4 regions of the Plantactinospora sp. CA-294935 genome follow, and region 3 is predicted to be linked to each of the others. Evidence: riboswitches for the same ligand, from Rfam matches in the RefSeq annotation. Region 3 holds a riboswitch; each other region holds the start of a gene.
The links. A riboswitch is a leader RNA that binds a small molecule or an ion and turns the genes downstream of it on or off. The one in region 3 is predicted to bind cyclic di-AMP.

Region 1 (5,297 bases), 7.4 Mb from region 3:
CCGGAGAGCCCGGCGGAGGCGCAGATGAAGCGTGCGCTGCGGGTCGGCGGCAAGCACACCCTGAACGTCTACACCGGACTACTGGCCGACGAACTGCTCGGCTGGGCGACCTTCCCGAAGCGCGAGTTCGACCCGTACGACGGGGTGGTGGTGCTCGCCGAGTCGCTGCCCGGCGGCCGGGCGGCGCCGTACAACGCGGGTGACACGGCGACCCACGAGGTCGGACACTGGCTGAACCTCTACCACACGTTCCAGGAGGGTTGCGCGGGTCGAGGCGACCACGTCTTGGACACGCCCGCCGAGGCGGAGCCGGGCTTCGGCTGCCCGGAGCGACGGGACACCTGCGCGACGAGGCCGGGCCTCGACCCGATCCACAACTTCATGGACTACTCGGTCGACGCCTGCATGTACGAGTTCACCTATGGGCAGGCGCTCCGGATGCTCAGGGCCTGGAAGGCGTTCCGCGAGCCGTAGGTCAGGACGCCGGGACCGGCGCCTCTTCGACGGCCCGGCGGCGGCCGCGCCGCTTCGGCCCGGCGGCGGCACTGCCCTCGGGAGCGCCGATCGCGCCGGCCGGGTCGAGCCAGACCTGCACGGCGGGACGCTCGGACCGATCTCCGGCGGCGAGCGGCGTGGCGCCGTTGCTGCCGTGCCGGGCAACCATCGCCACGTCGACGGTGAACTCGAAGAGCCGCCAGTCGACCTGCGGTGCGGCCCGCAGGTTGCCGGCGAGCTGGTCCACCCGCGCCTGGTCGGTCACCGGCCGGGCCCGGCCGGCGACGTACGCCTCGTCGTCGCTGTCCTCGGGAGGGAACGAGTGCAGCGCGTAGCGCCCGTCCCGTTCGAGGTCGCGCCGCTTCGGAGAGTCGACGACGAAACAGAAGAGTCCCTCGTCGGTGATGACCGGGGACACCGGGTGCACGCGCGGCCCACCGTCGGCGCGCACGGTCGCCAGGTAGCCGAGACCCGGGCCGTACTGCTGGATGAGGACGCGGATCGCGTCGGCGAGTCGGGGCTCGTCAGAGGCGAATTCGGACCAGGATGCCATGGGTACATTCTATCGAACACATGTTCGATCACCTACCCCGATCCCACCCATCGGCGAGGTCGCGGCCCGTCGACTTCGCGCGACTCGCTAAGGTGATCCGGTGCTGCTCTCCGACCACGACCTAGTGATCGAGATCAAGGCGGGCACGCTCGCGCTTGAGCCGTTCGAGCCCGCGCTGGTGCAGCCGTCGAGCATCGACGTACGGCTGGACCGGCTCTTCCGGGTCTTCAACAACCACCTCTACACGCACATCGACCCGGCGGTGCAGCAGGACGACCTGACCTCGCTGGTCGACGTGCCGGACGGCGAACCGTTCGTGCTGCACCCGGGTGAGTTCGTGCTCGCCTCCACGCTGGAGGTGATCTCCCTCGGCGACCAGTTGGCGGGAAGACTCGAAGGGAAATCGAGTCTGGGCCGGCTCGGCCTGCTCACCCACTCGACCGCGGGCTTCATCGACCCCGGGTTCTCCGGCCACGTCACGCTGGAGCTGTCGAACGTGGCCAACCTGCCGATCCGGCTCTGGCCCGGGATGAAGATCGGCCAGCTCTGCATCTTCCGGCTCTCGTCGCCGTCCGCCCACCCGTACGGGTCGGCCGTCTACGGCTCGCGTTACCAGGGGCAGCGCGGCCCCACCCCGAGCCGCTCCTGGCAGAACTGGCGCACCTGGCCCACCCGCTGAGGCTGCCGGCGTCAGAAGCAGCGCGCCGGCACCAAACGGCCCGGACCGGGCCCGACGGGGAGCCGGGAAGGCGAACAGAACCGAATGGCAGAACCCCCGCCGCACCTGCGCGACGGGGGTTCTGCCATTGACTCGCTCCGGGATGCGTCAGCCGGGTCTACCGAAGCTGTGGATCTCGCCGTCGTCCATCCGCTTCATCTTGATCGGTTCGCCGGCCCGGGAGGCGTGCACGATCCAGCCGTCGCCGACGTACATGCCGACGTGGCTGAGGTCGGCATAGTAGAAGACCAGGTCACCGGGGCGTAGCGCGGAGCGGCTGATGCTGGCCGTCTGGCCGCGCTGCGCCCGGGCGTTGTGCGGCAGCGACACGCCGCCCTGGTTCCAGGCCGCCAGGGTCAGGCCGGAGCAGTCGTACGAGCCGGGGCCTTCGGCACCCCACTTGTACGGCTTGCCGATCTGGGCACAGGCGAACTTGACCGCCTTGCCGGCCGCACCTCCGGGGTAGGTGGCCGGGCAGGGTGCGGGCCGCAGCGGGCCGGCCGAGCCGTTCCCGTACGCCTGGATCCGCAGCTTCTGCAACCGCTCGACCTCGGCGTCGATCTCCTTCTTCTTCGCCGCCAGCTCTTTCTCGGTTTTGGTCAACTGGCTGACCAGCCGGTCCAGCGGAGCCTTCTGGGAGGCGTACTTGTCCTTGAGGTCGACGACCGCCTGCACCTCGCGCTGCTGCTGCCGCGCGAACTGGTCGAGCACCGAGAGCTGGCCGACCAGCGCGGTCGGCGACTTGGAGGTGAGCAGGGCGTTGACCGCCGATGCCTTGTCACCCTTGTACGCCTGCACCGCGAAGTCGCTCACCCGGTTCATCGCGGCGTCGATCTGCGACTGGAGCGGGGCGATCTTCTTCTGCAGGGCGGCGGCCTGCTTCTTCTTCGCGGCCAGGTCCTGCCGGGTGGCGTTGTGCTTCTCGACGACCGGCTCCAGCTTGCGCCAGGCGGTGTCGATCTGCTGCTCGATCTCGGCCACCGACGGTTCGGCGAGCGTCGGCGTCGTGCCGGTGAGCAACACCGCGGCGCTGGCCAGTGCGGTGAGCGCGATGGCGAGAATGGACCTTCGAGTGCGCGGTTTCGCGTTCCCGGCGTCGGTGGATGCCGACCGGAGGGATGGCGACCGCGACGGGGCAGGGGGAGCCACCGGGGTCCGTACTCCTTCTTCCGTAGCCCGCCTACCGGGTTAGCTGACGGGTTCGGGCGGGAAGATTGTCGCCCTACCGCGTGAGACGCGGATTCACCCCATGAAGCTCGGGTCCCCGGTTCGCTGAGTGTGACGATTCGGCGGTGTCGAGACGTCGCCGCCCGGCTAGGCGGCCTGCCGTCGGCTCGACGGTCCCCAACACTAGAGAAGGGTGTTATCCAAACGCAACCCCGTGATCTGAGTCGATTCGTTAGGTATCGGACCAGTCGCTGACGGTGGGAGCCACTGGGACACGCCGAACACGCTGCGTGTCGGTGAAAGTTTTCTGCATAGCGACGAGCTTCGCCGGCAGGTATTGACGGACACCGGTCCCGGGTGGAGGGTGATCTTCAGGCCCACCCCCGGCTCATGGAGGTTCGATGCTTCCCACCACACACCCGCTGAGCAGGAGAATCGCGATCGGGGCCGCGGTCGTCGGCGCCGCCGCGCTGCTGCCGGCCAGCCCCGCGCCAGCCACCGTCGCACTCCCCGAAACCCGGCAACAGGAGTACGCCGCCGCGGCGGCCGAGTTCGGCGTACCCGAGAGTGTGCTGCTCGGCGTCTCCTATCTGGAATCTCGCTGGGACACGAACGCCGGCACGCCGAGCACCAGCGGCGGGTACGGCCCGATGCACCTGACCGACGTCGCCGGGCTGGCCGCCGAGCCGGAACACCCGGAGCACGGCGAGGACCGGCGCGGTGACCCGGCCCGGCCCGCCCGACCGGCGACCGGACCCGCCGGCCCGCACGTCGACCGGACCGGCGACACACCGCCCGGCGGGCAGACCCTGGACGCCGCCGCCGCGTTGACCGGGGTCGACGAACACCTGCTCCGCGCCGAACCGGCGGCGAACATCCGGGGCGGGGCGGCGCTGCTGGCGTCGTACCAGCAGGCGCTGGCCGCGCCGACGGGCCCGGCCAGCGACCCGGCGACCTGGTACGGCGCGGTGGCCCGGTACGCCGGCAGCGACCGCGCGGACGCCGCGGCGGCCTTCGCCGACGAGGTCTACCGGACCCTCGCCGAGGGCGCCAGCCGGACCACGGACGACGGCCACCGGATCACCCTGCCCGGGAGGCCGGGGATGGTCCCGCAGCGCTCCTGGCTGGACCGACTCGGCCTGCCCGGCACGCCCCGTCCGGACGGGCTGGAGTGCCCGCGCGACATCTCCTGCGAGTGGATCCCGGCCCCCTACCAGGCGTTCGGGGACGGCGACTACGGCAACCACGACCTCTCCGACCGGCCGGGCCGGCAGAAGATCGAGTACATCGTCATCCACGACACCGAGGGCAGCTACGACACCACGCTGCGGCTGGTGCAGGACCCCACCTACGTGAGCTGGCAGTACACGCTCCGCTCGGCGGACGGGCACATCGCGCAGCACGTAAAGGGCAAGGACGTGGCCTGGCACGCCGGCAACTGGTACGTCAACGCCAAGGCGATCGGCCTCGAACACGAGGGCTTCGCCGCCCAGGGCACCTGGTACACCGAGGCGATGTACCGGACCTCGGCCAAACTCGTCCGCTACCTCGCCGACCGGTACGACATCCCGCTCGACCGCGACCACGTGATCGGGCACGACAACGTCCCCGGCATCCTGCCGGCGAACGTGCGCGGCATGCACTGGGACCCGGGCCCGTACTGGGACTGGTCGCACTACTTCGACCTGCTCAAGGCGCCGTTCCGGGGCATCGGCCTACCGGCCGCCGGCCTGGTCACCATCGACCCGGACTTCGCCACCAACCGGCCGGCCTTCACCGGCTGCGAGACCGCCGGGGTGCCGTGCCCGGCCCGGGGGTCGTCGTCGGTGATCCTGCGTACCGCGCCGGCCGCCGACGCGCCACTGGTGAACGACATCGCGCTGCGGCCGGACGGCACCCCGAACACCATGCACATCTCCGACCACGGTGCCCGGGCCTCGGCCGGGCAGACGTACGCGCTCGCCGGCCGGCAGGGCGACTGGACGGCGATCTGGTATCTCGGGCAGAAGGCGTGGTTCCACAACCCGAGGAGCAACCCGGCCGCGAAGTGGGCGCTCGGGCTGGTCGCGACGCCGAAGCCGGGCCGGGCGACGATCCCGGTGTACGGCAGGGCGTACCCGGAGCCGGACGCCTATCCGGCCGGCGTGCCGGTGCAGGCGGTCACGCCGTTGCAGTACACCCTCGCCGCCGGGCAGCGGTACGCCGTCGGCAACGTACTGCCCAGCGAGTACTACCGGGCCACCACCTTCGACGGCTCGTCGCCCGGTGACTGGACGGTGATCCGGGGCGACCTGAGGTACGTCCAGATCCAGTTCGGTCACCGGATCATGTTCGTCAACGCCGACGACGTACAACTGCTGCCGT
Region 2 (5,297 bases), 6.5 Mb from region 3:
TTCGCCTACTACGAGCGGCGTACCGTCCGCGACTCGTCGCTGTCGGCCTGCACCCAGGCGGTGCTGGCCGCCGAGACCGGGCACCTCGAACTCGCGCACGACTATCTGGGCGAGGCGGCCCTGATGGACCTGCACGACCTCAACCAGAACACCCGGGACGGCGTGCACGTCGCCTCGCTGGCCGGGGCCTGGATCGCCCTGGTGGCCGGGTTCGGCGGGATGCGCGACCACACCGCGACGCTCTCCTTCACACCCCGGCTGCCGAGCCGGATCGACCGGTTGGAGTTCTCGCTCCGCTACCGGGGCGTGCACCTGCGGGTCGACGTCCGGCCGCGCGAGGCGACGTACGCGCTGCGCGACGGCGAGCCGGACGACGCACTGGAGCTGCTGCACCATGGCGAGAAGGTCCGGATCACCTGCCTGGAGTCGGTGACCCGGCCGATCCCGCCGGCCCGCCCGACGGGTCCGCAACCGGCCCAGCCGGCCGGCCGGGCCCCCGCCCGCCGTGCCCCCGAAGGCGAGCCCACCTGACCACCGGGCCGGAAACCGGAGATCTTGACGACTTCTTGCCGCCCCCACCGCAAGAAGTCGTCAAGATCTGATCGGCACCCCTAGACCAGTGACAGGTGTACGTGGTTGGTGTGGTCGCTCGACGGGTCGCCGTGTGCACCGCTGTACGACTTCCACCCGGTCGTCGGCAACCAGATCTGCCGGTACCAGATCACGTACAGCACGCCGATCCGGTCGGCGTTGCGGACGAAGAACGCGGCGAGGTTGTTGCCGTAGGTCCGGTTGGCGCCCGTGGCGGCACCCCGGAAGCCGCCCGCCTCGGCGGAGAAGTCGCAGGCCCGCCCCTTCGGGTGCTCGTAGGGGCCGCCGGAGCGGTAGCACCCGGTGAACCGGGTGAAGCCGGCCCGGCGCGCCTCGTTGAAGGCGTGCAGGGTGCGCGGCGTGACGCAGCCCGTGGTGGTCGGGTCGGGCCGGCTGCACGACTGCGGCGGCCAGGAGCCGTCGGCAGCGCGTGGCGCGGGCCGGGCCACCGGTGACCTGGCGTTGACGAAGCCTCCGGTGGATGCGCCGCCGACCTGGGCCAGCGCCCGCTCGGCGGCCTGCTTCTGCCGCAGCATGATGGCGAGCTGCCGGCGCTCCTCGATCACCTCGGCGTCCAGCGCCTGTTTCGCCCGGGTGGCCCGCTCCCGGGCCTGCCCCAGCGCGCGTAGCGCGTCGTTGTCCCGCAGGGCCACCACCTCCAGGCCGCGGGCGCGCTCCAGGAGTTCCTCCGCCGAGCCGCTGTGCAGCAGTACCAGCACCGGGCCGATCCGGCCGGTCTGGTACGCCGTCCGGGCCACCTGCTCCACCCGGGGGCGCAGCTCGGCGATCCGTCCCTCCACCCGGCGTAGCTCGGCGGCGATCTTCGCCTGCCGAGCCTGGGTGTTAACCAGCGCGTTCTTGGCCTGTAGGTAACCTCGGCCGGTCGATTCGAGTACGTCGCGCAGGAGCGGCGTGTCGCCTTCGTCGCCGAGAACGGCGGGGCTGTTCGCCTCCGCCACGCCGGGCCGGAGCGCTGCGCCGGCGAGCGCGCCGAACGTGGCGAGCAGGGCCAGGGCCAGCGGTAACCGCCGACGTGTGGATCCCGTCATGCATGTCCCTCCGTCGCCCGCCTACCGAGTTAGCTGACGGGTTCGGGACGGAACAAGCCCCTACCGCGGTTGCGGACTCACCCCACCTACCTGGGTCCCCGGCTCACCTCGTTGGTGATTCGGCGGCGGTCACGCCGGCGCGGAGGGGTGCGCCACCGGGCGAAACCGGGGTCAGCCTACCGGACCAACCGGGCCGACCTCGGGAATTCCGGGATGATCCGCCGTGGAAAATTCACCCGGCTACCGATCATGAGTCGCGCCGGTACGACCTCGACCTAGCGGTCGCGCGGATCCTCCGAGTACCGCTCGCCGCTGGACGGCATGCCCACGGCGTCACGCGGCGGCGTGCGGCGCGGATCGTCGAGCGACCTCGCCTTGGCCGCCTCGTCCGCCCATTCGCTCCGGTCGGGATTCTGCTGCCCCGGCTCGTCGGTGCGGGCCGGGCCGGACTTCGCCTTGCCGGATTTCTGGCGGGCCATAACGTCCCTCACGTTCGTCTGCCGGTCGGCACGTCGGCCGTCCCGGTGCCTGGTCGGACGTTCCGGCCTTCCCCGACTGCGCACCGGCAAACCCGGGCGCCGGTCGGCTGGCGGCGTGTGGTTGAGCCCGGCGCCGCCGGGTAAGACCGACAGGACGGCGGTCGGCGTCACACCCGCGACTCTCCGCCGGGAAGAGGCATGGGAGGCAGTCGAATGGACACCCGGACCACCGAGACCACGATTCCGGCCGGAGACGTACGACTGACCGGCGACCTGGTCGTCCCCGCCGACGCACGCGGGATCGTCCTGTTCGCACACGGCAGCGGCAGTTCCCGGCACAGCCCGCGCAACCGGATGGTGGCCGAGGCGCTGAACCGCCATGCCCTGGCCACCGTGCTGGTCGACCTGCTGACCCGGGACGAGGAGGCGCTCGACGACCGGACCGGGGAGTTGCGCTTCGACATCGGCCTGCTCACCGGCCGGCTCGTCGGCATCGTCGACTGGCTGGCGACCGGCGAACCGGCTGGGCGGCTCCCGATCGGACTCTTCGGGGCCAGCACCGGCGCCGCCGCCGCGCTCTCGGCCGCCGCGCAGCGCCCCGACCGGGTGTACGCGGTCGTCTCCCGCGGCGGTCGCCCGGACCTGGCCGGCGCCGACCTGCCCCGGGTACGCGCCGGGACGCTGCTGCTGGTCGGCGGGCTCGACGACGAGGTGCTGCGACTCAACAACCAGGCGCTGGCCGAGCTCGACGCCGGGGCGGAGTTGCGGGTGGTGCCCGGCGCCACCCACCTGTTCGAGGAGCCCGGCGCCCTGGACCAGGTGGCCCGGGAGGCGGCGGAGTGGTTCGCCGGCCACCTGCCCGGCTGACCGCCCGCCCGGCGTTGGTTCGACCGGACAGCCCGGGACGGACGTGCGCGGGTTCTCCATACTCGAAGAATGACGGCGTTGTCCCGCGACCTGAGCACGACGGACCTCGGCTATCTCACCGGTGGTGCCTGGGGTGCCGTCCGGACCGCACTGGTGATGCTGCACGGCCGGGGCGGTGTGACGGTCGCCCGACCCGGCGGACTCAGCCGGACCGGCAGCATGCCGGCGTACGCGGAACCGCTGGAACGTGCCCTGTTCGGTGCGCTGTACGGCTCGATGTCACCCCGTGAGGTGGCCAACCAGCGGCGGGTCCGACAGGCCCTGGCCGAGCAGCGGGAGGGCCTGATCGGGCTGGGACTGCTCCGCCCGGCCTGGCGCCGGTTCCTGTTGCCGGCCATGCTGGTGCTCGTGCTGCCGATGGTGGTCGCCCGGCTGGTCGCGGTCGACCTGCTCGGCGTCGGCGTCGGCCTGCTGGTGGTGTTGGCGTTCGTCGGGATGGCCGGCTGGTTCCTGCCCCGCCGTACCCTCTCCGGCGGACGTACGCTGCGCGACGCCCGGCGCCGGCATCCTCTTCCGGTCGGCCCGGACGGCGTTCCGGCCGCGCACCCCGCCGGACTCGAACCGGGGCTGGCGATGGCGCTGTACGGCACCGCAGGGCTGCTGCCGGCGGTGCGCCGGTTCGTCCGGGACGGCGGACTGCTCGACGGCGGACCCTGGTCCCGTTTCCTCGGCGACTCCCCGCTGGACAGCTCCTCGATGCCGGCGGGCGGGGCCACCGGGCACGTCTGAGCCCCGGCCGGTCAGCCCAGCCGGGGTGCGGGCTGGCCGGGCAGCTCGGAGCGGGTCGGGGCGGGCCGCTGGGCCGGCTCGGTGGGCAGCACCGGGAACCCGTCGGTGCGGTAGCACAGCTCGTCGGAGGTGACGATGCCGACCTCGTGGTCCGGCAGGTCGGCCAGCCAGCGCAGCCCGGCCTGACCCATCGCCACCCCGGCGGTCGCGTACGCGTCGGTGCGGCCGAGGTCGGTGCCGACCACGGTGACCGAGGTCAGGTCGGTGGCCGGGGCACCCCGGTACGGGTCGATCACGTGGAAACCGCGCTCGTACGTGCCGGAAGTGGCGATCGCGAAGTCGTCGCCGCCGAGCACCCAGCAGATCTTGTCCTGCTGCCACGGGTGCCGGATGCCGATCCGCCACTGCTCGCCGGGTCGCGGCCCGCCCCGGGCGCGGATGTCCCCGCCCGCGTTGATCCAGTGCGAGCCGCAGCCGGCCGCCAGCAGCCGGTCCGAGGCCACCTGCACCGACCAGCCCTTGACGTAGCCGGACGGGTCGAACCGGCCGGTCGCGTACGCGTCGAAGTAGCCGTCGGTCTCCCGCCACAGGTCGGCGCAGGCCTCGACCACCAGCCGCAGGTCGGCGGAACAGTCCTGGATAGACAGTTCGCCCCGGCCGAACCGGTTGACCTCGCTCTGCTCCTTGTAGGTGCTGAACCGCTCGTCGACCTCGCGGAACCAGTCGAACGTCTGCTCGGCCAGCGCCTCCAGGCGCCGGGCCGGCAGCGGGTCGGTGAGCTGCACACTGATCGGCGTACCCATGATCTGCTCGACCCGGCGCAGCCCCGCGGTACCCATCGGACTCAGGCCTTCGCCTTGTCGAGCGCGGACTGGAGCGACGCCTTGTACGCCGCACTGGTCAGGCTCGCCCCAGAGACCGTGTTCACCTTGCTGGCGCTGGTGGCGGCGAGCGCCTGCTGGCGCAGCTTCGGGATCGCGTTCTCGTTGATCCCGGCGCTGGTCGGGTCCTCGTCCGGATAGGTCGCGTCGGCGTCGGTGACCTTGCCACCGGCGACCGTGATGGTCACCTTGATGGCGCCGTAGTCGTAGTTGGCGGTCGCACCGACGAAGGTGCCGTCCTTCAGCCCGCCCGCCGGGGCCTTGGCCGGGGGCTTCTTGGCCGGCGGCGCGGTGGTCTTCTTCCCGGCCGGAGCTTTGCCGGACGGCGTCGGGCTCGCGGCCGCGTCGCCGGTCTCCTCCTCCAGCGCCACCTGGGTGCCGGGGTCGTCGGTCGAGGTGCCGAGCTTGGCACCGATCAGCAGGCTGGCGCCGATGGCGGTACCGAGGACGGCGAAGGCGGCGCGACGCACGGGATGTACCTCCGTAGGGGGTGGTGTGCGGGGGATCAGAATTCGAACGGGTCGAGGTGGATCTGCCGGCGCGGCACCCGGAGCTTGCGCATCGTCCGCATCGAGACGTCGACCAGCCCGGGCGGCCCGCAGAGGTAGACGTCCCGGCGGCGTACGTCCGGCACCAGCTCG
Region 3 (5,297 bases):
GGTCGTCGGTGACGTGCAGCAGCCGGGTGCCGTCCGGCAGATAGCCCCGCCGGCCGGGGACGTACGGGTAGTAACGGAACACCGGGGCACCGACCACCAGTACGGTGTCGTGCCCGACCAGTTTCTCGGCCAGCGGCCCGATCGCCGGCGGCAGCAGTCCCTGGAACTGGGGATGGTCCTGGGGGAAGCCGACCCGGTCCGCGAACGGCGGCTGCCAGACCGGTGCCCGGCTCCGCTCGGCCAGGGCGACCGCCTCGGCCCAGCCGCCGCTGCGGTCGACCGCGGATCCGATCACCAGCATGGGGCTCCGGCTCGCCGCCAGGATCTCGGCGAACCGGTCCAGTTCCGCCGGATCGGGCGCGACCCGGGTGCTGATCCGGCGTACCTGCGCGGTTCCGTTGGCTGGCTCGTCCCAGTCGTCCAGCGGCAGGGAGAGGTACACCGGCCCGGCCGGCGGCTGTACGGCGGTGGCGAGCGCCCGCATGAATGCCTCGGGAATGTCCTGCGCGCGCAGCGGCTCGTGACTCCATTTGACGTACGGCTCGGGCAGTTGGGTCGGGCGCACGTTCGTCAGCATCGGCTCGGACAAATTCATCGTCCGGGTCTGCTGGCCGGCGGTAACGATCATGGGTGTCTTGTTGTGCCAGGCGGTGACGAGGCTGCCCATTCCGTTTCCGGTGCCGGGTGCGGTGTGCAGGTTGACGTGCACCGGCCGGCCGGTGACCTGGGCGTAGCCGTCCGCCATCGCGACCGCAGAGGCCTCCTGGAGGGCCAGAACGTAGGCGAAGTCGGCCGGAAAGTTCTTCAGGAATGGCTCCTCGGTGGAGCCGGGGTTGCCGAAGAGGGTGGTGAGACCGAGGGAACGGAGCAGGTCGTAGGTCGCTTCGTGCACCGTTGTCATCGGAAGGAGCCTCCTGGAGTCCTCGTCCCATGCTCGGACCACCGCGCCAAGCCGGTCATTTCCGTCATACCGTACGCGTACATGATCATGCCGGTTTATCTGCGCGGCCGCCCGCCGCCCCAAGCCCGGTCGCCGGTCGTCCCGATCGCGCTCTCAATCACTGTTTTCGCTGTTCAGTGGGGTTGGCAACGGCGGAAGGCGGCCAGTAATGTCGGCGGGTCTGGTCCGGCCCCTTGGTCGCCATCTGGGTGACACCGGAGCAGGCCCGCCGAGTCGTTCTGTAACGAGCCGGGGACCCACAGTTATCTGGGGTGAATCCGCGAGCCGCTGGCCCGTGGTAGGGCGGCCTTCCCGCCCGAATCCGTCAGCTAACCCGGTAGGCGGTGTCGGAAGGAGTAGCTGTTCGTGCCGTACCACCCGGGCCCCGGCCCGTCCCCCCAGTTCCCTCGCTGCGTCGCGGCTCCACTCCCGGTCGCCGCGACCGTCCCGGACCGCCCTGACCCGGACCGGCCGACCCCAGGCCGGCACCTGAACCTGGCCCGATAGCGGTCTGTGACGCGGAAGTCGTCGACGCGCGGGCGCTGCCCGGGTCCGCCGGCCAACTGGTCGCGGTCCCCGGTGGGGCCGCCGGCCGGTCGCGACGGATCGTGGTGGCGCTGATTCCGCCGGTACGCCGATAGCGGCGCGCCCACCGGCTGGCGCACCGTCGGTCCGTCCGTACGTCGGCCGTTCCGCCGAATGCATCGGCGGGCCTCTCCCGGGCGATTTCGTCCGTGCGATTCCGTGCGATTTCACGTCACATTCCGGCAGCGACTGAAACGCCGCGTCATTCCTTGCCCCCGGTGGGGGTGACGCGCATTTCCCCTGGAGGATAACGTTGAAGCACGCAATTAACGGGCGGTTCCGGACCGCCATGTCGGGCCGGCGCAACCGGCTCGCGCTCGCCTCGGCCGCGGTGCTCGCCGCTGCCGCGTCCAGCGGGGTCGTCCTGGCCTCGACCGGCTCGGCGGAGGCCCCGGAGACCTCGACCGTCGCCGTCGCCGAACTCGGCGCCCCGGCGGGGCAGGCCGGAGCGGCCATCGCCACCGCACCGGAGACCACCGCGCCGGAGACGACCGCCCCGGCGACCCCGTCGGAGCCGGCGACCACCGCGCCGACCACCAAGGCGGCGAAGGCGACCCCGGCCAGCACCCCGAGCAAGCCACCGGCGCCGCCGGAGTCGAAGCTGCTGGACTACGAGTTCCAGGCCCAGATCAACGGCTGGTACTGCGGCCCGGCCGCCACCCGGATCGCGCTGACCGTCCGGGACAAGCAGCCGAGCCAGGACGCCGTCGCCGCCGACCTCGGCACCACGATGAGCGGCACCAACTCGGCCGAGGACACCACCCGGGTGCTCAACAAGATCACCGGGACCGACTTCTACCGCACCACCGCCATCCCCGGCGGCGCGGCCACCCCGGCCCAGATGGACCGGCTCCAGGCCGACGTCGTGCACGCCGTCACCAGCGGGTACGCCGTGGTGGTCAACATCGCCGGCTCGGCGACCGACCTCGACGGCGGCTGGCACAGCTACCCCGGCGGGCACTACCTGACCGTGGTCGGCTACCGCGACGACGGCCGTACGGTGAAGATCGCCGACCCGGCCATCCCGGGCGAGGACAGCAACTACTGGATGACCACCATCGACCTGGCGAACTGGGCGGCCACCCGGGGCTACTCGTCCTGACCCGCCCCGCCCGCCGGTAGTACCGACGAGACGCCGGCCCGACGAGACGCCGGCCCGACCCACCCACCCGGACGACCCGTGCCGACCGGGGGTGTGGAGCGGGCCGGCGTCGTCGTGTCGTCGGCCGTGCGTGCCCGTGCTCAGGCGGGAATCACTGGCCCTGCCACACCGCCTGGGCGCCCGTGTCGCCGGTGCGGAACACGTAGTACAGGGTGATCCCGGCCGCCGCCAGGGACAGCACCCCGAGCACCAGGGTCAGCACCGGCGACCCCTTGGCGGCGGCAGCGGCCGGGCCGCCCTCGGCGCTCCCCTCGGTCCCGGCGGTCACCGGTGCGGCGGTGACCCGGGGCTTGACCAGGAAGACCAGCGCCAGGGTCAGCACCCCGAGCGCGATCGTCGCGTACAGGGTGTTGGTGCCGAGGTCCTGGTGCTCCGCCAGCCGCGGCACGTACTCCGGACTGACCCGGTTACGGGACTCCAGCCGGGCGAGGAACCGGTCACCGGAGAGCTTGGCCATCAGCGCGGCCAGCGGGGTGGCGACCGCGAGCAGTCCCAGCACCCAGCGCAGGTGCGGTCGGACGAACGGAACGAACGCGTACCCGACCGCGGTCAACGCGAGCAGTGGCACGAACACCACCGCGGCATGGACCAGGAAGGGGTGGGCGGGAATGCCCATGAACTCCTCAAGCACCGGCGCCTCCTCGGCGACAGATCGACTGGCGAAAGCAAGGGGTGGACGGCAGGCGTACGGACCGGGCGGACGCAGGTCCGCACGCCTGGCGGACTGGCGGCTTTCGAGAACGTTGACATGGTGCCCGGGGTGCCGACCGTTGACAAGGGTCGGACCGGTTCGGGCCGGTGCGGCGCCTCCCCGAGGGTGACCGAGCCGACGAACGCCTCGGCGATCGTGTTGCCCCCGGAGGACGTGGTGGTGACCGGGTTCAAAGAGGACGGTCGTCCGCGCCGGGTGCGGGTGACGGCTCGCCGACGACGTACTCGGTGTACTCGGCGACCGGGGTGAAACCGAGCCGGTCGTACAGCTTGTACGCGGCGGTGTTCTCCGCGACGACGTTCAGCGCCACCGTGTCGACGGTCTCCAGCAGCCGCCGGCAGAGTGTCGCCACCACCGTGCTGGCCAGCCCCTGTCCCCGGTACGCCGCAGCCGTCGTCACGTTGCCCAGCGCGCCCACCCGGTATCGCGGCGACCAGACGTGCACCCCGGCAACGGCGACCAGCTCGCCGTCCCGGCGCATCCCCACGTAGTGGCCGGTCCCGACCATCCGGGGATCGAACCAGTTGCCCGGATAGGCCGCCCGGTAGAACCCGGTCAGTTCCGGCACGTCGGCCTCGCTGAGCACCTCGCCGCCGGGCGCCACCCGGGCCAGCCGGTCCGGGTCGGTGAGCGCCATCTTCAGGTGCGCCCCGCGCGACCTGACCGGGTACTCCCGGGCCAGCACCGCCTCGCCGCCGGGGGAGAGGTGTGCCTCGAAGTGTCGGGGCAGCAGCGGGAGCAGGCCGGTGAGCAGTTCGGCCAGCACCGCCGGTGAGCGGTGCAGCGCCAGCAGCACCGGAGTGGGCCCACCCTGGTAGAGCAGCGCCACGGCGTCGTCCAGCCGGTACCAGGTGGTGTACGGCCAGTAGAAGTCGTCGAGGTCGCCGAGTTCGTAGGCGTGCAGGTGGGGGTCGCGGCGCAGCAGACCGGCCAGCTCGTTCCGGTCGTGGCTGGTCCTGATCATCGTCACCGACGCATCATGGCACAGCCGCCGACCGTGCTCGGAAGACCGGCGCCGACGGTGTGGACGGCGCTGCGTCAGGAGACCGGCGCGGGGCGCGGCGATGGCACGGACTGGGTGGCGGCGCCGTCCAACTGCCGGCGGGCCTCGTCGAGGAATCCGTCGGCGTACCGCTGCTCCGGGAAGTCGCCGAGATAGCGGGTACGGGTCCGCCACCGGGCCTCGGCCAGCGGATCGCTGTCCAGCAGCCGGTCCAGTACGTCGTCCAGATTGGACATCTGCGAGTCCAGCACGTAGCCCGAGCCGGCCAGCGGGAACCCCTCGACGAACCGGTCACCCTCGCCGACCCGGTCCGTGACCGCGTACGGCTTGCCGGAGTAGAGGTAGTCGGAGATCACCGCGGAGACGTCCGAGACCAGCGCGTCGGAGGCGTTGACGCAGTCGACCAGGCTCATCTTCTTCGCCGCCTCGGCACCGAAGACGTGCCGCCGTCCCGTGCCGGCCCGGTGCTCGGCGAGGAGCTGCTCGATCCGGGCGAGCTGCCGGGCCGATGCCGGATTCTGCGAGGTGTAGGGGTGGGCCCGCAGGATCACCGTCACGCCCCGGTCCAGCAGCCGGCGGACCAGGGTCTCGCCGACCGGCAGCGAGCAGTGGTCGACGTCGGCGTTGTGCCCGGTCCAGGTCGGTGTGTAGAGCACCACCTTGTCGGCCCGGTCCCGGATCGGCTCCCGGCTGACCGCGATCGACTCCACCTGCGGCCGGCCGACGATGGCGAACTTTTCCCGGGGGATCGTCACGCCGTTGCGGGCGTACCGGTCGATCGCCGCCTGCCCGGCCACGAAGATCCGGTCGAAGATCGCGGAGACCGGGTTGGCGCTCGGCGCCTTGTCGCTGTCGCCGTGGTGCAACTGGATGTGCGTGAGGTGCGCGAACCGGA
Region 4 (5,297 bases), 5.5 Mb from region 3:
TGCCCGAGGGAAGCCTCACCGCCGTCGCCGAGCGGCTGGCCCGAACCCGGCCGGACCTGCTGGTCACCGCATACACCCGGTACTACCCCAACGGCGGGACCCGGCACCTGTCGCTCTCCCAGGTCGGCGCCGGGAGTCCGGTGCCGGAGACGTTCACGCTGGGGGAGCGACCGGCCCTGCTGTCGGTGCTGCACATCACCTGCAACAAGGTGATCCGGCGCCGGTTCCTCCTCGACCTGGGCCTGACCTTCGGCCCCGGCTGGTACGAGGACGTCTCGTTCAGCTTCCCGCTGATGCTCGCCGCGCGGCGGATCACCCTGCTGGACCGGTGCTGTTACGCGTACCGGCAGCGCCCGGAGGGGGCGATCACCGCGACGGTCAGCGAGCGGCACTTCGAGGTCTTCGGGCACTGGGACCGGGTCCTGGCCGGCCTGGACGCCGACCCGGCGGTGCCGGCCGAACTGCGGCACCTGATCTTCCAGCGGATGATCTGGCACCTGTTGCAGGTGCTCGGCCATCCCCGGCGGGTGCCGCCGAGCCGCCGTCGCGAGTTCTTCGCCGAGATCGTCACCCGGTACCGGGCCCACCTGCCACCGGCCGGCTACCAGCCGCCGGGCGGCGCCGCCGGGCTCAAGCACCGGCTGGTCGGTCGCGGCGCGTACGGGCTCTTCACCGCGCTCCAGGCGGCACGGCGGGCGCACGCCGGCGTGGTGACCCGGGCCCGGCACCCGCGATCCGGCGCGCGGCAGGCGGCCGGCACCACCGGGTCGGCCGCGCCGGCCGTACCGGGCAGCCGCGCCGAGGCGGTACCCGGTGAGGTGACCGACCGGGTGGGCTGAGCACGCTCCCGGTAGCGGCGTGGAACTCGGCGCGCCGGTCGAGGGCTGCCGCTGGGGGTCTCGACCAATCGGCGCGCCGGTCGGGGGCTGCCGCTGGGGGTCTCGATCAACGGGCAGCGGCTGACCGTACCCCCGGAGGCGATCGCGGGCTGCCGGGTCAGCCGTGTTCGCCGAGCGGGCCGACCCGCCAGCCCCGGCGGAGGCACTCCTCCAGCAGGTACGGCAGTGCGGCGAGGCTGGCCCGCCACGCACCCGGTGCGGAGGTGCAGTCGGAGTCGTGCAGCAGCACCGTTCCGCCGCCGGCCAGCCCGCCGCGCAGCGTGTCGAGTACCGAGGAGCGGGTCGCCGACCGGGTCCAGTCCCGTCCCCAGCAGGTCCAGAGCACCGGGGTCAGGTCCAGCCGGCGCGCGGCCATCAGGGCGGCGGCGCTGAGCACCCCGTACGGCGGGCGGAAGAACCGGGGTACCCGGCCGGTCACCGCACCGATCAGCTCGCGGGTCCGGGCCAGGTCGCGGTAGGTCGCGTGCGGGCCGCGGAGCAGCAGGTTCTGGTGCGCCCAGCCGTGCACCGCCACCTCGTGCCCGGCGGCGGCGAGGTCCAGGCCGAGTTCCGGTGCCCGGGCCAGCATCGACCCGAGCAGGAAGAACGTCGCGCGGGTCTGGTGCGCGGCCAGGGTCTCGACGAAGAGCGGGGTGGAGGCCGGGTCGGGGCCGTCGTCGAAGGTGAGCGCGACGTGCCCCGGGGAGCCGCGTCCGCTCAGCCGGGGGAAGAACCGCAGCCGTACCCCGGGCAGCACCGTCAGGGCCGGCACCACCTGGGCGGCCAGCGCGGCACCGACGGTCGTCGCCGGTACCGCGCGTCCGCGCACTCGTTCCTCCACCCGCCGCACCATCGCGGACGCGGTTACCCGCGCGGCCGGTCTTCATCCTCACCCGGACGGGTGGCTTGCCCCGGTTGCACCGGTCTTCCGCGTCTCCGGTACTCCGTGCCGTCCTGCCCGATCGGCGGAGTTTGTCGGAGCTTCGGTCGGGTAGCCGGCGCCCGGCGATCCGGGGAGGTTCGGGACGGGGGAGCGGGATGCGCGGGCGACCTGCGGCGCGGGTAGCGGTGATCACCGGAGCGAGTGCCGGGGTGGGCCGGGCGACGGCCAGGCTGCTGGCCCGCCGGGGGATGCGGCTGGCCCTGCTGGCCCGGGGTGGGAGCGGCCTGCGGGGCGCGGCCGAGGACGTCCGTGCGGCCGGGGGTGTGGCGCTGCCGATCGAGACCGACGTGGCCGACCACCGCCAGGTCGAAGCGGCGGCGGACCGGGCGACCAGCGAACTCGGGCCGATCGACCTGTGGGTCAACAACGCGATGGCCTCGGTGTTCGCGCCCTTCACGGAGATCGGGCCGGAGGAGTTCCGGCGGGTGACCGAGGTCTGCTACCTCGGGTACGTCCACGGCACCCGGGCCGCGCTCGACCGGATGCTGCCGCGCGGGACCGGCACGATCGTGCAGGTCGGGTCGGCACTGGCCTACCGGTCGATCCCGCTGCAGTCCGCGTACTGCGGCGCGAAGCACGCCATCGTCGGGTTCACCGAGTCGCTGCGCTGTGAACTCCTGCACGACCGGAGCCCGGTCCGGCTCACCATGGTGCACCTGCCGGCGCTGAACACCCCGCAGTTCGACTGGGTGCTGTCCCGGCTGCGCAACCGGGCCCGACCGGTGCCACCGATCTACCAGCCCGAACTGGCGGCCCGGGCCATCGTGTACGCGGCCGACCGGCCGGGCCGGCGGGAGTACTGGGTCGGCGCCTCGACGGTCGGCACCATCCTCGGCAACCGGTGCCTGCCCGGGCTGCTCGACCGGTACCTGGCCCGGACCGGGTACTCCGGCCAGCAGACGGAGCAGCCGGCCGACCGGAGTCGACCGGCCAACCTCTGGCACCCGGTCGACGACGGCACCGGGGCGGACCCGGGCGCGCACGGCGCGTTCGGCACGCCGTACCGGACACGGAGTCCGCAACTCTGGCTGTCCCAGCACCGCGGCGTGGTGACAGCGGGTCTCCTCTCGGCCGGTACGGTGGCCGGTGTGCTGTTCGGCACAACACCCTGGCGCAGGCGGTGACCGGAGAATCACCGAACGACCATCCTGGACACGTTTCCGCACGTCGGAGGGGTGGGAACGCGCATGGTAAATAGCCGACAGCAGCTAGTCGATAATGGCGGGCAAAGCACGTCCTTCGATGCCTCCGACACGCGGTGATTACTGATAGTCGTTGCCTGGCAACGCCTTTAGCCGCGAACGGGTCTTGCCATTCCGGAAGTGAAACCGGGTATGCTGTCTGCCGTTCATAGCCGCCGGATACCGCGTGGTCCGGCGCTGATCGCCGCCTAATCGCCACACGGCGAGCCGGGGACCCACGCACCCCTGGGGTGAATCCGCGAGAGCGGTAGGGACCACTTCCATCCCGAACCCGTCAGCTAACCCGGTCGGCGGCCGACGGAAGGGATACATGTGAGGGCACCCCTACGCCGAAGGCTGGCGACTGCCCTGGCACTGCTCACCGCCGCAGCTCTGGTCGTGGTCCCGTCGGAGGCGTCGGCGGCGCCCGCGCCGAAACCGGCCCCTCAGGAAGAGGCCGACTCGCCGGTGCTCGGAGACGTGCTCGCCAGTGCCGGCAAGCGGCTCGCCGAGGCGAAGGCCGAACGAACCAAGTCCCAGCGGCGGCAGCAGCAGCTCGGCAACCAGTTGAAGCAGGCGGAGGCCCGGCTGGCGGCACTCACTCCGGAGGCGAGCGAGATCGCGGCCGAGTCCTACCGCAGCGGCAAGCTCAGCGCCATCGCGATGCTGCTGAGCAACAACTCTGCCGACTCCTCGTCCAGCGCGTTCATGGAGCGGGCTTCGGCGCTCAACGAGCTGAACCTGTTCAACAACAGCAAGCTCCGGGCGCTCAACGAGGCGCGGGACGCGGTCGGCACGGCCAAGAAGGCGATCGACGAGGAGGTCGCCAAGCAGGCCGCGCAAGAGAAAATCATCAAGAAGCAGCAGTCGGACGCGAAGAAGGCGCTCGCCCTGGTGGGCGGCAACTCGCGCCCCGACAAGGGCCTGGTGGCGGCCACATCGCCGGTCGCCCGTCCCGGGCCGGGGATGGCGGACGGCTTCCCGGGGTTGCCCTGCAACCGGGACGACCCGACCACCGGCGGCTGCATCACCGCCCGGACACTCCACATGTACAACGAGGTGCGCCGGGCGGGCTTCAAGAGGTTCGTCGGCTGCTTCCGGCCCGGTGGGCCGTTCGAGCATCCGAAGGGCCGCGCCTGTGACTGGTCGCTGCGCAACTCGGGGTTCAGCCGGGCCGCCAACGACGACCAGATGAAGTACGGCAACGACCTGTCCGCGTTCCTGATCCGTAACGCGGACCGGCTCGGCATCCTCTACGTGATCTGGTACAAGGAGATCTGGTTCCCGGACGAGGGCTGGAGTTCCTACAGCGGTCCGAGCGACCACACCGACCACGTGCACGTCTCCATGCTGTAGGCCCGAGCCAACTTCGACCGCCCCGTCACCTGCCCGCCAGGTGGCGGGGCGGTCGCGTTGTGCGGACAGCTCGCGCGCCGGCTGGCATCATCGGCGGATGGCCATCATCGACGTCGTCCGGGGCGACATCACCCGGGAGCGCGTGGACGCGATCGTCACCGCGGCCAACGAGTCGCTGCTCGGCGGCGGTGGTGTGGACGGCGCCATCCACCGGGCGGCCGGCCCCCGGCTGGCCGAGGCGGGCGGGGCGATCGGCCCCTGTCCACCCGGCGAGGCGGTGGCGACCCCGGCGTTCGACCTCGACCCGCCGGTCCGGCACGTCATCCACACCGTCGGCCCGGTCTGGGAGGGCGGCGGGTACGGCGAGGCCGAGGTGCTGGCCTCCTGTTACCGCCGCTGTCTGGCGGTCGCCGACGAGGTGGGCGCGCGCAGCGTCGCGTTTCCGGCCATCGCCACCGGGGTCTACGGGTTTCCGGCCGACCGGGCGGCGCGGATAGCGGTCGACACGCTCCGGTCCACGCCGTCGGCGGTCGAGTCGATCCGGCTGGTCGCCTTCGACGAGCAGACCGGCACGCTGCTGCGGGCGGCCCTCGACGAGCCCAACCCGGCCACACCGACAACCGACTGACGGTCCCGCTCCGGACGTCGCGAGAACCGGAAACCGATCGTCGTCAACGGGTTCCAACGGCCCGTCGGTGCCGCCGGTCCGTTCCTCCGCGCGCCGGTCATCCGCGCCGTCCGGCCCCGCCGGCAGGCAACGATCGCCGCAGCCCTCGCCGGTGTACCGTCCGAAGTGGCGCCCCGGGGTAGGGCCTGGGGCGCCACCACCCCAGCCCCACCTGGGAGTTGATCGACATGGCCGACAGCATCGGCGCGCGCATTCGGTACTGGCGTCTCCGGCGCCACGGCATGACACAGTCCGTACTCGCCGGCCTGGCA

Region 1: another riboswitch for cyclic di-AMP. It lies ahead of ACQEVC_RS08325 (NlpC/P60 family protein); the one in region 3 lies ahead of ACQEVC_RS40055 (C39 family peptidase).
Region 2: another riboswitch for cyclic di-AMP. It lies ahead of ACQEVC_RS12300 (coiled-coil domain-containing protein); the one in region 3 lies ahead of ACQEVC_RS40055 (C39 family peptidase).
Region 4: another riboswitch for cyclic di-AMP. It lies ahead of ACQEVC_RS16840 (coiled-coil domain-containing protein); the one in region 3 lies ahead of ACQEVC_RS40055 (C39 family peptidase).

The regions. Positions count from the first base shown of each region.
Region 1 covers NZ_JBNJMU010000001.1:1,844,762-1,850,058, forward strand. The annotation lists gene ACQEVC_RS08310 (zinc metalloprotease) at 1-474, shown strand, start outside; gene ACQEVC_RS08315 (pyridoxamine 5'-phosphate oxidase family protein) at 476-1,048, opposite strand; gene dcd (dCTP deaminase) at 1,149-1,727, shown strand; gene ACQEVC_RS08325 (NlpC/P60 family protein) at 1,875-2,915, opposite strand; cyclic di-AMP (ydaO/yuaA leader) riboswitch at 2,928-3,068, opposite strand; gene ACQEVC_RS08330 (N-acetylmuramoyl-L-alanine amidase) at 3,335-5,297, shown strand, end outside.
Region 2 covers NZ_JBNJMU010000001.1:2,742,797-2,748,093, forward strand. The annotation lists gene ACQEVC_RS12295 (glycoside hydrolase family 65 protein) at 1-531, shown strand, start outside; gene ACQEVC_RS12300 (coiled-coil domain-containing protein) at 612-1,640, opposite strand; cyclic di-AMP (ydaO/yuaA leader) riboswitch at 1,644-1,775, opposite strand; gene ACQEVC_RS12305 (hypothetical protein) at 1,916-2,119, opposite strand; gene ACQEVC_RS12310 (dienelactone hydrolase family protein) at 2,333-2,986, shown strand; partial or broken gene ACQEVC_RS12315 (TIGR04222 domain-containing membrane protein) at 3,047-3,775, shown strand; gene ACQEVC_RS12320 (FAD:protein FMN transferase) at 3,787-4,614, opposite strand; gene ACQEVC_RS12325 (FMN-binding protein) at 4,620-5,126, opposite strand; gene ACQEVC_RS12330 (ferredoxin reductase family protein) at 5,162-5,297, opposite strand, start outside.
Region 3 covers NZ_JBNJMU010000001.1:9,224,750-9,230,046, reverse strand. The annotation lists gene mdlC (benzoylformate decarboxylase) at 1-901, opposite strand, end outside; cyclic di-AMP (ydaO/yuaA leader) riboswitch at 1,158-1,299, shown strand; gene ACQEVC_RS40055 (C39 family peptidase) at 1,779-2,627, shown strand; gene ACQEVC_RS40050 (DUF2231 domain-containing protein) at 2,779-3,318, opposite strand; gene ACQEVC_RS40045 (GNAT family N-acetyltransferase) at 3,569-4,363, opposite strand; gene ACQEVC_RS40040 (CDP-glycerol glycerophosphotransferase family protein) at 4,438-5,297, opposite strand, start outside.
Region 4 covers NZ_JBNJMU010000001.1:3,747,607-3,752,903, forward strand. The annotation lists gene ACQEVC_RS16825 (glycosyltransferase family 2 protein) at 1-839, shown strand, start outside; gene ACQEVC_RS16830 (polysaccharide deacetylase family protein) at 997-1,707, opposite strand; gene ACQEVC_RS16835 (SDR family oxidoreductase) at 1,917-2,945, shown strand; cyclic di-AMP (ydaO/yuaA leader) riboswitch at 3,199-3,332, shown strand; gene ACQEVC_RS16840 (coiled-coil domain-containing protein) at 3,336-4,358, shown strand; gene ACQEVC_RS16845 (O-acetyl-ADP-ribose deacetylase) at 4,456-4,986, shown strand; gene ACQEVC_RS16850 (helix-turn-helix domain-containing protein) at 5,214-5,297, shown strand, end outside.